3 regions of the Janthinobacterium leeuwenhoeki genome follow, and region 1 is predicted to be linked to each of the others. Evidence: predicted binding sites of a transcription regulator. Region 1 holds the regulator's gene; each other region holds the start of a gene.
What was found. The regulator FNR, encoded in region 1, switches genes on or off when oxygen is low (the NO sensors DNR and NnrR bind a similar motif). The targets are predictions, from matches to a motif close to TTGATNNNNATCAA.
Positions count from the first base shown of each region.

Region 2: cqsA (alpha-hydroxyketone-type quorum-sensing autoinducer synthase) is a predicted target of FNR. The motif match lies at 2,117-2,130, and genes of this name have one in related genera.
Region 3: cydD (thiol reductant ABC exporter subunit CydD) is a predicted target of FNR. The motif match lies at 2,477-2,490, and genes of this name have one in related genera.

Region 1 covers NZ_JBNYXT010000010.1:67,527-70,939, forward strand. The annotation lists gene ccoG (cytochrome c oxidase accessory protein CcoG) at 1-347, shown strand, start outside; gene ACQ4WS_RS11000 (FixH family protein) at 494-1,018, shown strand; gene fnr (fumarate/nitrate reduction transcriptional regulator Fnr) at 1,022-1,780, opposite strand; gene ACQ4WS_RS11010 (response regulator) at 2,021-3,413, shown strand, end outside.
Region 2 covers NZ_JBNYXT010000014.1:75,059-78,471, reverse strand. The annotation lists gene ACQ4WS_RS13405 (GIY-YIG nuclease family protein) at 1-275, shown strand, start outside; gene ACQ4WS_RS13400 (MarR family winged helix-turn-helix transcriptional regulator) at 333-782, shown strand; gene cqsA (alpha-hydroxyketone-type quorum-sensing autoinducer synthase) at 805-2,052, opposite strand; gene ACQ4WS_RS13390 (sensor histidine kinase) at 2,205-3,413, shown strand, end outside.
Region 3 covers NZ_JBNYXT010000044.1:11,382-14,794, forward strand. The annotation lists gene glmM (phosphoglucosamine mutase) at 1-184, shown strand, start outside; tRNA gene ACQ4WS_RS23125 (tRNA-Pro) at 313-389, shown strand; tRNA gene ACQ4WS_RS23130 (tRNA-Arg) at 484-558, shown strand; gene ACQ4WS_RS23135 (hypothetical protein) at 643-822, opposite strand; gene ACQ4WS_RS23140 (PEP-CTERM sorting domain-containing protein) at 983-1,558, opposite strand; gene ACQ4WS_RS23145 (GbsR/MarR family transcriptional regulator) at 1,865-2,416, opposite strand; gene cydD (thiol reductant ABC exporter subunit CydD) at 2,556-3,413, shown strand, end outside.

The DNA of each region.
Region 1 (3,413 bases):
TGGCCCTGCGCACGCCCCTGAAAATGGACGTGATCCGCGACCGCGGTTCGATGGGACGCGAAGTGGAAGACGGCATGATCGAAAACGTCTACCGCCTGCAGATCATGAACACCTCGGAGCAAATCCAGCATTTTAAAATCAGCGCTTCCGGCTTGCCGGGCCTGACCTTGCTGACGCGCGAAGAAGTGACCTTGCAGCCGACGGAAACGCTGGGCTGGCCGATACGCCTGCGTGCGCCGCACGGCGTCGGCGAGAAAGGCTCGAACAAGATTGCGATCGAATTGCACTCGCTGGACGACCCGTCGCTGCATGTGCGTGAAAGCGCGGTATTCATCGTGCCGCGGTGATGTTGATTCGGGGTCGGACCCTCTGGGTCCGACCCCGGTATTTCGCCGTAGGGGTAGCATCAAACATGCGTTAGCTTTACTTTATTTTCAACCCAGAAGCAAAAGCTGGGGTCAGACCCAAAGGGTCTGACCCCAAGGAGAACAAAATGTCCGACAGTCTCAAGCTGCAAGCCCCCGTTGCCCCGTGGTACAAGCATCGCTGGCCATGGTTGCTGATGATCGGCCCCGGCCTGTCCGTGGTCGTCGGCAGCTTCATGGGCTATATCGCGTTTACGCAGCCCGATGCGCTGGTGGTGGGCGACTATTACAAGCAGGGCAAGGCGATCAACCAGGATTTGAAGCGCGACACGATCGCCAGCGACCTGGCGATGGATACCAGCTTGTCGTATGACGTGGCGTCAGCGCGCCTGACCGGTTCCGTGCACAGCTTCGGCAAGGCTTACCAGGGGCCGTTGCAGCTGCACCTGGCGCATGCGACCCTGCCGGAAAAGGATATCAAGCTGCTGGTGCAGCCCGATGCGGCCGGCAATTTTAGCGTGGCGCTGCCGATGCTCGAGCGCAGCCGATGGCAAGTGCTGGTGGAAAACGACAAACGCGAGTGGCGCCTGTCCGGCATCTGGACCTGGCCGCTGCAGCGCAGTATCGCGCTGCATGCGGATGAAGAACTGTAAGTCTTATTTGCAAACGTCCGTGCCGGCGGTGATGGCTTTTAATTTGGCCGGCTGCAGGATTTCGATCTCGCGGTTGGAGACGCGCAGCCAGCCTTCCTTCTTGAATTTGGACAGCAGGCGACTGACGCTTTCGATGGTCAGGCCCAGGTAGTTGCCGATTTCCTCGCGCGACATGCGCAACTGGAAATTGCTGCCCGAATAACCGCGCGCCTCATAGCGCGAGGCCAGGTTGACGATGAAGGCGGCAAAGCGCTGCGTCGCCTGCATATTGCCCAGCAAGAGCATGACGCTTTGCTCGCGCGTGATTTCCTGGCTCATCATGCGGTGGAAATGGCGCAGCAGGGTCGGCATATTGCCCAGCAACTGTTCCAGGCTGGAAAAGGGAATTTCACACACTTCGCTGTCTTCCAGCGCCACCGCATTGCAGTGGTGGCGGTCGGCGCTGATGGCGTCCATGCCCAGCAGTTCGCCGGCCATCTGGAAACCCGTCACCTGCTCTTCGCCGCCCGGATTGATCTGGTATGTCTTGAAGTGCCCCAGGCGGATTGCATACAGGTTCTGGAACGAGTCGCCGATGCGGAACAGCGAGGCGCCGCGCACGATCTTGCGGCGGCGGCCGATGATCTGGTCCAGCCTGTCCATATCGCCCACATCGAGGCCCATCGGCAGACACAATTGATGCATGCTGCAGGTCGAACATCGCGCACGCAACGCCTCCACGTTCACTGTAGGCAAGGTGGGAGTGAGTAGCGCTTCAGTCATGTCGGTACCTTTTATAAAATGCAATAACAAGTTTACTGCATACACGGTTGCCGTGTGCCAATTTCACCGCAATTGCGCTGAATAAACGACGTTCTGACTTTAATTACATGGCAACATCGTCAAAAGCCCTTGCGGGGAAGGGCAATTTACGCGGCGCCGCTTGCCAAGTTAATGTTTTGATAGGAAAATTCCTGACAGCGTCGTCTGCCGCCTGTGCCGCCCGGTACTGAAAAGGAAATCATGAAGCCTCTCGGCATTAAAGCAAAAGTCGCGCTGGCCACCAGCCTGACCTCGATCGCCATGATCGCCCTGGTCACCATGATCCAGGTGCAACACATGCGCGACGACTTCACCCGAGTACTGCTGAGCCAGCAGTCGTCCCTGATCAGCCGCACCGCTGCCGAACTCGACGACAAGCTGGGCATGCTGCTGCAAATCGTCACGCTGACGGCCAGGCAGCAGCCGCCGGAACTGATCGCCCAGCCAGCCCAATTGCGCGAATATTATGCGCGCCGCTCTATGCTGGCGCTGTTCGATGACGTGCTGGTGCTCGACGCGCATGGCGCCATCGTGGCCGACATGCCGCAGGTGGCCGGGCGCATCGGCATCAACGTCGCCGAGCGCGAGTACTTCCAGACCGTGCTGCGCACGCGCCAGCCCATGATCACCGAACCCATGCTGGGCAAGTCGAGCGGCATGCCCATCGTGCAGATGGTGGCGCCCGTACTGGCCGCCGATGGCCAGGTGGCTGGCGTGGTGATCGGCGTGCTGCGCCTGTACAAAGACAACCTGCTGGGCCGCTTGCGTTCGGAAAAGATCGGCAAGAGCGGCTATTACTTCATCCTCACGCGCGGCGCCGTGCCGCGCTACGTGCTGCACCCCGATACCAGCCGTTTGCTGCAGCCGCGCCAGCCGAACGCCAACCTGAGCACCACCGAGTTGCTGAAGCAAGATGGCGAAGGCAGCATGGTCAGCACCAACAGCGGCGGCATCACGGCCGTCAACAGCTTCAAGCGCCTGAAATCGGTGAACTGGCTGCTGGCCGCCTCGCTGCCCGTCGCGGATGCCTTCGCACCGTTCGATGGCGTGCTGTACCGGCTGGTACTGTGGAGCATCCTCGCCTCGCTGCTGGCCGCAGCCGTGCTGGGCTGGGTCACCGTGCGCCTGCTGTCGCCGCTGGTGCGCCTGCGCGACACCCTGCTGGCCCTGCGCACCAGCGGCGGCCGTTTCACCCCCGTGCCGGTGCAGCAGCGCGACGAGATCGGCGAACTGACGGAAGCGTTCAACGGTCTGATGGGCGAACGCGACCGCCTGCAGCAGGAACTCGAAGCGCGCGCGGCGGAGCTGGAACAGGAACGCGACCGGGCCGAGGCGGCCAACCGCGCGAAAAGCGATTTCGTGGCCAACATGAGCCATGAAATCCGCACGCCCCTCAATGCCGTGCTGGGCATGGTGTATCTGCTGGGCAATACAAAGCTCGATACGGAACAGCGCAAGTATCTGACCATGGTGCGCGTGGCGGGCCAGTCGCTGCTGGGCATCCTCAACGACGTGCTCGACTATTCGAAGATCGAGGCGCGGCGCATGGAATTGTCGCCCGTCGAATTCGACCTCGACGAAGTCATGAATACCC
Region 2 (3,413 bases), on a different contig from region 1:
TGCGGCACCTGCCCAGCGGGCGAACCTTGCTCGAATGCAGCCGTAACGCGCCCGGCATGCTGAACCGGCACCGCTTCGAGCTCAACCTGGGCAAGCACCGTAACGCCCTGCTGCAGGCGGACTGGCGGCGCGACGGCGCGGCGGCCTTTTCCTGCGAGATCATCGACACCGTCAGGCTGCTTGATGACCCCGCCTTCGATGCGGACGCCGAACTGGGCGCCCTGCTGGCCCTGCACCGCGCACAGTGGCTGGAACAGGGTCAACCACTGTATTGAGCTGCGGTGCATTACACTTGCGTACTCAAGCATTTCGCAGCGAATAAAATGGAAGCCATGAACGATCACACTCCCCTGTCGCCGGACAGCGATGGCGCGCTGGACTTTTGCCTGCGCCTGGCACGCGCCCAGGCGCTCATCGTGCGCCGCTTCGACAGCACCCTGGGCAATTTGCATGGCCTGAGCTTCAGCGACTATCAATTGCTGTACCAGCTGCAGCGCGCCCCCGGTGCGCGCCTGCGCCGCATCGACCTGGCTGAACGCCTGGCGCTGACGGCCTCGGGCGTCACGCGCTCCTTGATGCCGCTGGAAAAAATCGGCCTGGTGACGCGCCAGGCCGATGTGCGCGACGCCCGCGTCGGCTATGCCGTGCTGACTGCCGCCGGTCAGGAATTATTGGAACATGCCAGCGCCACGGCGCATGCGGTGGGCCGCGAATTGCTGCAGGACGCGCCGGCAGAACAGCTGGGAGCCCTTTCGGCCATCCTGGGCCGGCTGACCGGCTGACGCTGCCAGCCGGCGCCACTGCTTACACCAGCGCCAGCTTGCGCAGGCGCTGCGTCGACGGCCAGTGTTCCACGCCCACTTCGGCGCGAACCGCTGCGCAGGCTGCCAGCAGTCGGGCGATGCCAGTCTCGTCGAGTCCCGCGTTGAGGGTCAGGCGCACGAGCGCGCGGTTCTTCGCCGTTGCCGGGGCACAAAACATGGCGCCGTAAATGCCTTGCCGTTCCAGCGCCTGGCGCAGCGCCAGGGTGGCCGGTTCGCCGCCCGCCTCCAGCGCCACGATCTGCTCCGTGCCATCGCTGACGTTGTAGCCCAGCTCGCGCAAGCCCTCGCGCACCTGCAGCGTATGGCGCCGCAAGGTGGCGCGGCGCGCATCGGCGGCCATGATGAAATCGAGCGCCGCGCCCAGCCACGCCAGCTCATGCGCCAGCAGGCAGGAACTGAAAATGGCGGGGCGTGATTCGGATAGGAAATATCCCTTGAAACGGCTGGAACAACTGATGAAACCGGCCCGTCCCGCGAAGGCCTTGGCCAGCGATGCCGTGCGGAAATGCACGCGATGCCCCAATCCCCAGGCTTCCACCAGGCCCGCGCCCTGCGGGCCATGCGTGCCCAGCGAATGCGACTCGTCGACCACCACCACGCAGTCGCTGCGCTCGGCGATATCGAGCAGTTCCAGCAGCGGCGCCAGGCTGCCGTTGGTGCTGTACAGGGCGTCGACGACGATCACGCCGCGGCCCTGCTTTGCCACCTGGCGGCGCAGGTGCGTCATGTCATTGTGCAAGAAGGGGACAGCCTGGGCCTGCGCCGACAGCACGCCTTCCCACAGCGAGGCATGGGCCTGCATGTCCAGGTAGACGGGAATGCCGGGGCCGGCGATACACTGGATCAAACCCACGTTGGCCGCCATGCCGGACTGCGCCAGGATGCCATCCTCGCAGCCCATGAAGCGGGCCAGCCGGCTTTCCAGCCGGTGCTGTTCGCTGCCTTCCTGCAAGTACACGGCCGACATCAGCATGCCACCCGCATGCGCCTGCAGGCACGCCACCTGGGCCGCCACCAGCGCCGGCTCGGCGGCGATGGACAGGTAATCGTTGCCGGCCAGGAAAATGGCATGCGCGGGTGTCGCTTGCCAGGCATGGGGATGCTGGCCGCCCAGCAGTTTTTCGATGCGCGTGATGTGATGCGCATCCATGCGCCGCACGATGTAGTCTGGCAGGCAGTGTTCGGCACGGGCGAAGGATGGGTGGTGCAAGCTGGTAGCGATGGTCATGGTTTTTCTCCTGGGGAAAAGTTTGTTGCAACTTAAAACCTTGACTGTGTCGCCAACCCATCCATTGACGTATATCAAGCTCCAGTGAGATAAGCATTCAACCAGGAAAATGTACGCGATGATCATGCTCTGAAGAGTATCAAGGCAGAGTCATGACGCAGCAATGGCAAGGACGATGGACATACTGGCGCAGGCGCCTGCTCCATTCGCTGCTGCATGAGCGCCTGCAGCATGAGAACCTGGCCGGCAGAGTCGCCATGCTGGCCGCCGTGGGCACGGTGGCGATGCCGCTGTACTACCTGCTATGGCATTATTTTTTTCCGCAAACCTATGAAAACCTGACCCTGCGCCTGACGGGCGTGGGCATCTGCGTGGTGGGCCTGTTTGCGCGCCGCTTCGCGGCCCGCTGGCTGTCGCGCTATCTGCTGTTCGCGCTCAGCTACATCCTGCCCTTCTTCTTTACTTTCATGTTTTTGATGAACCATGCCTCGTCCATCTGGAGCGAATCGCTGCTGATCGGCCTGGTCGTGCTGTTTCATTTCGAGACGAAACTGGCTTGCCGCGCCTACCTGATCGGCACCAGCGCCGCCTGCCTCGCCGTCATCCTGCAAGGAGAAGGCGGCTTCCTGTTGCAGCGTGAAGTGCTGCAGCAACTGCCCGTGCACTGGTTCACCATTGCCGCGCTGTCCGTGGTGAAAGTGGGCAGCAAGGTGCTGGAACTGGAACGGCTGGCTGGCCTGGCGGCCGGACTCGGTTCCGTGGCGCACGAGCTGCGCACGCCGCTGACCAGCGTGGAAGCCAATGTGCGGGGCATGCGCCGGCTGCTGGCGCAGCTGGCCGGCCAGGCGGACGACATGCCGCCGTTGCAGGAAGCCCTGTCGCGCATCCAGTTCGAAGTGCGCCACATGCATCACATGATCGATTTGTTTCTGATGAGCGCCAGTGCCGTGAACCGCAATCTGCAGCCCAGCCAGACGCTATCGATGCTGGCGATGGTGAGCTGCGTGCTCAAGCGCTATCCGTTTACCGGCAACAGCCAGCGCAGCAGCGTCAAGGTGGACGTGCGCGCCGACTTCCAGTTCGCCGGCCAGGACGAACTGTGCGTGGTGATCTTGCTGAACCTGCTGAGAAACGCGCTGAAAGCCATCCAGCGGGCCGGCAAGGGCCGCGTGCGCATCATCATCGATGGCGCCCGCCCCGTGCCCAGGCTGCTGTTCATCGACACGGGTTGCGGCATCGCGAAAAACCGCCTGCCGCTGATCTTCGAGCGTTTTTACTCCTATCCCGTGCATAACGGCAGCGGCATCGGCCTGGCCCTGTGCCGGCAGATCGTCACTGCCTGGCAGGCGCGCATCCGCTGC
Region 3 (3,413 bases), on a different contig from region 1:
CTGGCAGAAAAATGCCGCCATGGTGGCCGAGAAAGAATTGGTCGAGGCCGAGTTGGGCGACACGGGCCGCGTGCTGATCCGCGCATCGGGCACCGAACCGCTGATCCGCGTGATGGTGGAAGCCAAGGACAAGGACCTGGCCGAATCGATGGCGCGCCGCATCGCCGATAAGGTCGGCAGCTGAAAATGCCCAGGGCGGCGTTGCACTGAACGTTTTCAGCAAGCCTCTTCAAGTAAGCGCCGATAGTTATTTCCATCTAATTCGTCTATGGCAATTGACGAAATTGGGTGGGGGCGTTATTATCTTGTCTTCGGAGTGTGGCGCAGCCCGGTAGCGCACCTGGTTTGGGACCAGGGGGTCCAAGGTTCGAATCCTTGTACTCCGACCAAAGTCATAAGCGGGCTGTCAGAAATGACAGCCCGTTTTCTATTCCGCACTGGCATTTCATTGCTGGCGCGCATGGATTAAAATACTGCACCTCTCCGCCCATCGTTCAACGGATAGGACAACGGTCTTCTAAACCGTGAATGGGGGTTCGATTCCCTCTGGGCGGACCAGTTTCATACTGGCCACGATCATGCCGCGGCAAGCTGCCGCAACATACCTCATCCTTCCCCTTCATTCGTTTTTCGCGCACCTGCTCAAGGCTGCGCAAACAGCACCAGGCTCAGCAAATACAGCAGCGGCACCGCGCACAGCAGCGCGGTGAATACTGATGCCATTTTCTTGTTGGCCAGCCGGGCCAGGCGCAGCCGCTCCCGCACGGGCAGATGCTGGCGGATCACGCTGCGCGCGCGTGGCTGAAACGGTTGTTCATGCATGAGTTTTCCCTCGTCGATCAGCAGTGGATGCCGTCGAGCATAGCGAGGGAAATCTAAAAATGGTGTAAAAAGCCGGTCTTGCTCCGCAAGCGTGGCGTAAAGATGCGGCTGGCATGCAAGGCGACAGCGGGCGCTGCTGCGCCGCTGTCGCTGATGATGCTTAGGATGCTTGCTTTCCCAGGCGGCGGCGTGCCAGGAAGCCCAGCATGCCCAGGCCGGCGAGCAACATCGCATAGGTTTCAGGTTCCGGCACGGCGGAAATGAAAGCCCTGTAGTTGCTCAGTTCCTTGGGCAGGCCCGACACCGTGAAAGTGGTGCCTGCAGCCAAGGGAGCGGCCCAGTGGAAGACCAGTTCGCCCTGGCCGAAGTGGATGGCCAGATAGTCATAGGCGGCCGCGCTCGTATACGAATTGACGCCGCCGCTGAAGCCTGCCGTGGTGCCGGCAGTGCAGCCCGAGGTGGCGTTGTCGCAATACGAGACGGCAGCGCCCAGGCTGGTGCCGAACACGCCATTGATATAGCCCTGGATATTGGATGGGCTTTGCGGCGTCAGGTTGCCGTCATAGTATTTCACCTGCAGTGCCGGAGCTGGCGAATAGGTGACGGCGCTGCTGTCAATGATGAAACCGCTGGCCGGACCCACATCCACCCAGGTGGCCGCCTGCGCCGCACTTGCCAGTACAGTCATTGCGGCCAGCATGGATGCCTTGATGGCAATGCTCTTTACGTTTTTCATGAAAATCCCCTTGTGCTTGAGACAGTCGCTTCATAGCGTCAGGACGCGCCCCTGCATGCCGGGGGAGTCATCCCACTACCCGTTTTTAGCTGTTTGTAGCTATTTCCTGCGCGTAGCGAGTACGCAAATGAAAGCGTACTCTTGATCGAAATTAATGCAATTTAAATAATTCTATTGGTTTAGTTGATAACATCGCATACAGCTATGTATGCTTGTGCTAGTGACAGTCAACATAACGTTCCGAAATGGCGTGACAAAGCGCGCCAGTTTGTGCTAGTGGCGTTTCGGCTTTGGGGGAGGGGGGCTTCAGTCGCTGTTGTTGCTGACGCCAAACAGGCGATCCTTGGCGTTGAGTAGCTTTTGCACCTTGGCGCCCATTTTCATCAGTTGCGCCATCGATTCGGGCGACAGGCGTTGCAAGTCGTCGAACCAGGTGTTGGCCAGGTCGACCAATTCATACATTTCACGCATGCGCTCCTGCGCATACTGGTCCACCGGTTCCGTGGCTGGCGCCAGCAGCGATTCGCGCAGCACCGTCAGGGTGGGCGCCACTTCGCGGCGGCGGCGCTCGGCGGCCACCACGCGGAAGATTTGCCACACATCGCCCAGCGAGGAAAAATACTCGCGCCGGTCGCCGGGAATGCGCGACTGGCGTATCAAGCCCCAGCCCTGCAACTCCTTCAAGCCGATGCTCACGTTCGAGCGCGAAAAACTCAGGTGTTCCGCGATTTCATCCGCGTGTAAAGGATGCTCCGCGACAAACAACAAGGCGTACACTTGCCCCACCGTGCGGTTAAAGCCCCAGCGGCTGCCCATCTCGCCGAAATGGCTGACAAAGGTCAGGATCAGCGGCGTCATTTGGATATGTTGAGTTTTCATAATTATCTGAATTTTTTCACGCCATACTCGTGGGGTCAATTGATATATGTCATGTTTCGCAGTATTATACAAAAAATCGAATTTACAGAAAATTCTGAAAACTCAAGAAGTATAGAAGATGCCGACCACGCCCTTGTCCTTGCCCCGCTTTATTCTTCCCCGTGCCGCCAGCCTGGCGCAGGGTGGTGCCGCCTTGTTGTGGCTGCCGCAAGCGGCCTTGCTGGCCTGGGCCGTGCAAGCCATGCTGGGCGATGCGCCCTGGCGCGCGGCCTTGTTGCCGGCCGCTGGCGTGCTGCTGCTGGGCGTGCTGCGCGCCAGCTGCGAAGCGTGGGGCGCGCGGCGCATGTATGCGGCTGCGCGCGCGCACCTGTCCACCTTGCGCGCCCAGGTGGCGCAGGCGCTGGCGCGCCGTTCGCCGCTGGACCGCCAGCGCGCCCAGTCGGGTCAGGCGGCCAGCGTCATCGCCGAGCAGGCCGAAGCCATCGTGCCGTATCTGGTGCGCTACAAGCCGGCACGCTGGAAAGTCATGCTCGTGCCGCTCGTGATTCTCGCCGTGGTAACGCCGTTGTCGTGGATCGCCGCACTGATCCTGCTCATCGCCGCGCCCCTGATTCCCGTCTTCATGGCCCTGGTGGGCATGGGCGCGCAAGCGGCCAGTCGCGCGCAGATGGTGGAAATGGGCAGCATGAACGCCTTTCTATTGGACCGCCTGCGCGGCCTGGCCACCTTGCGCGCCCTCGATGCCGTCGACGCCACGGCTGAACGGCTGGACGCCTCGTCGCAATCCGTGCGCCGGCGCACGATGGTGGTGCTGCGCATCGCCTTTTTGTCGTCCGCCGTGCTGGAGCTGTTTTCCGCGCTGGGCGTGGCCATGGTAGCCGCCTTCATCGGTTTCTCCTTGCTGGGCAGCATTAATTTCGGCACCTGGGGCCGCGAACTGAGCCTGGGGCAGGGCTTGTTCATCCTGCTGCTGGCG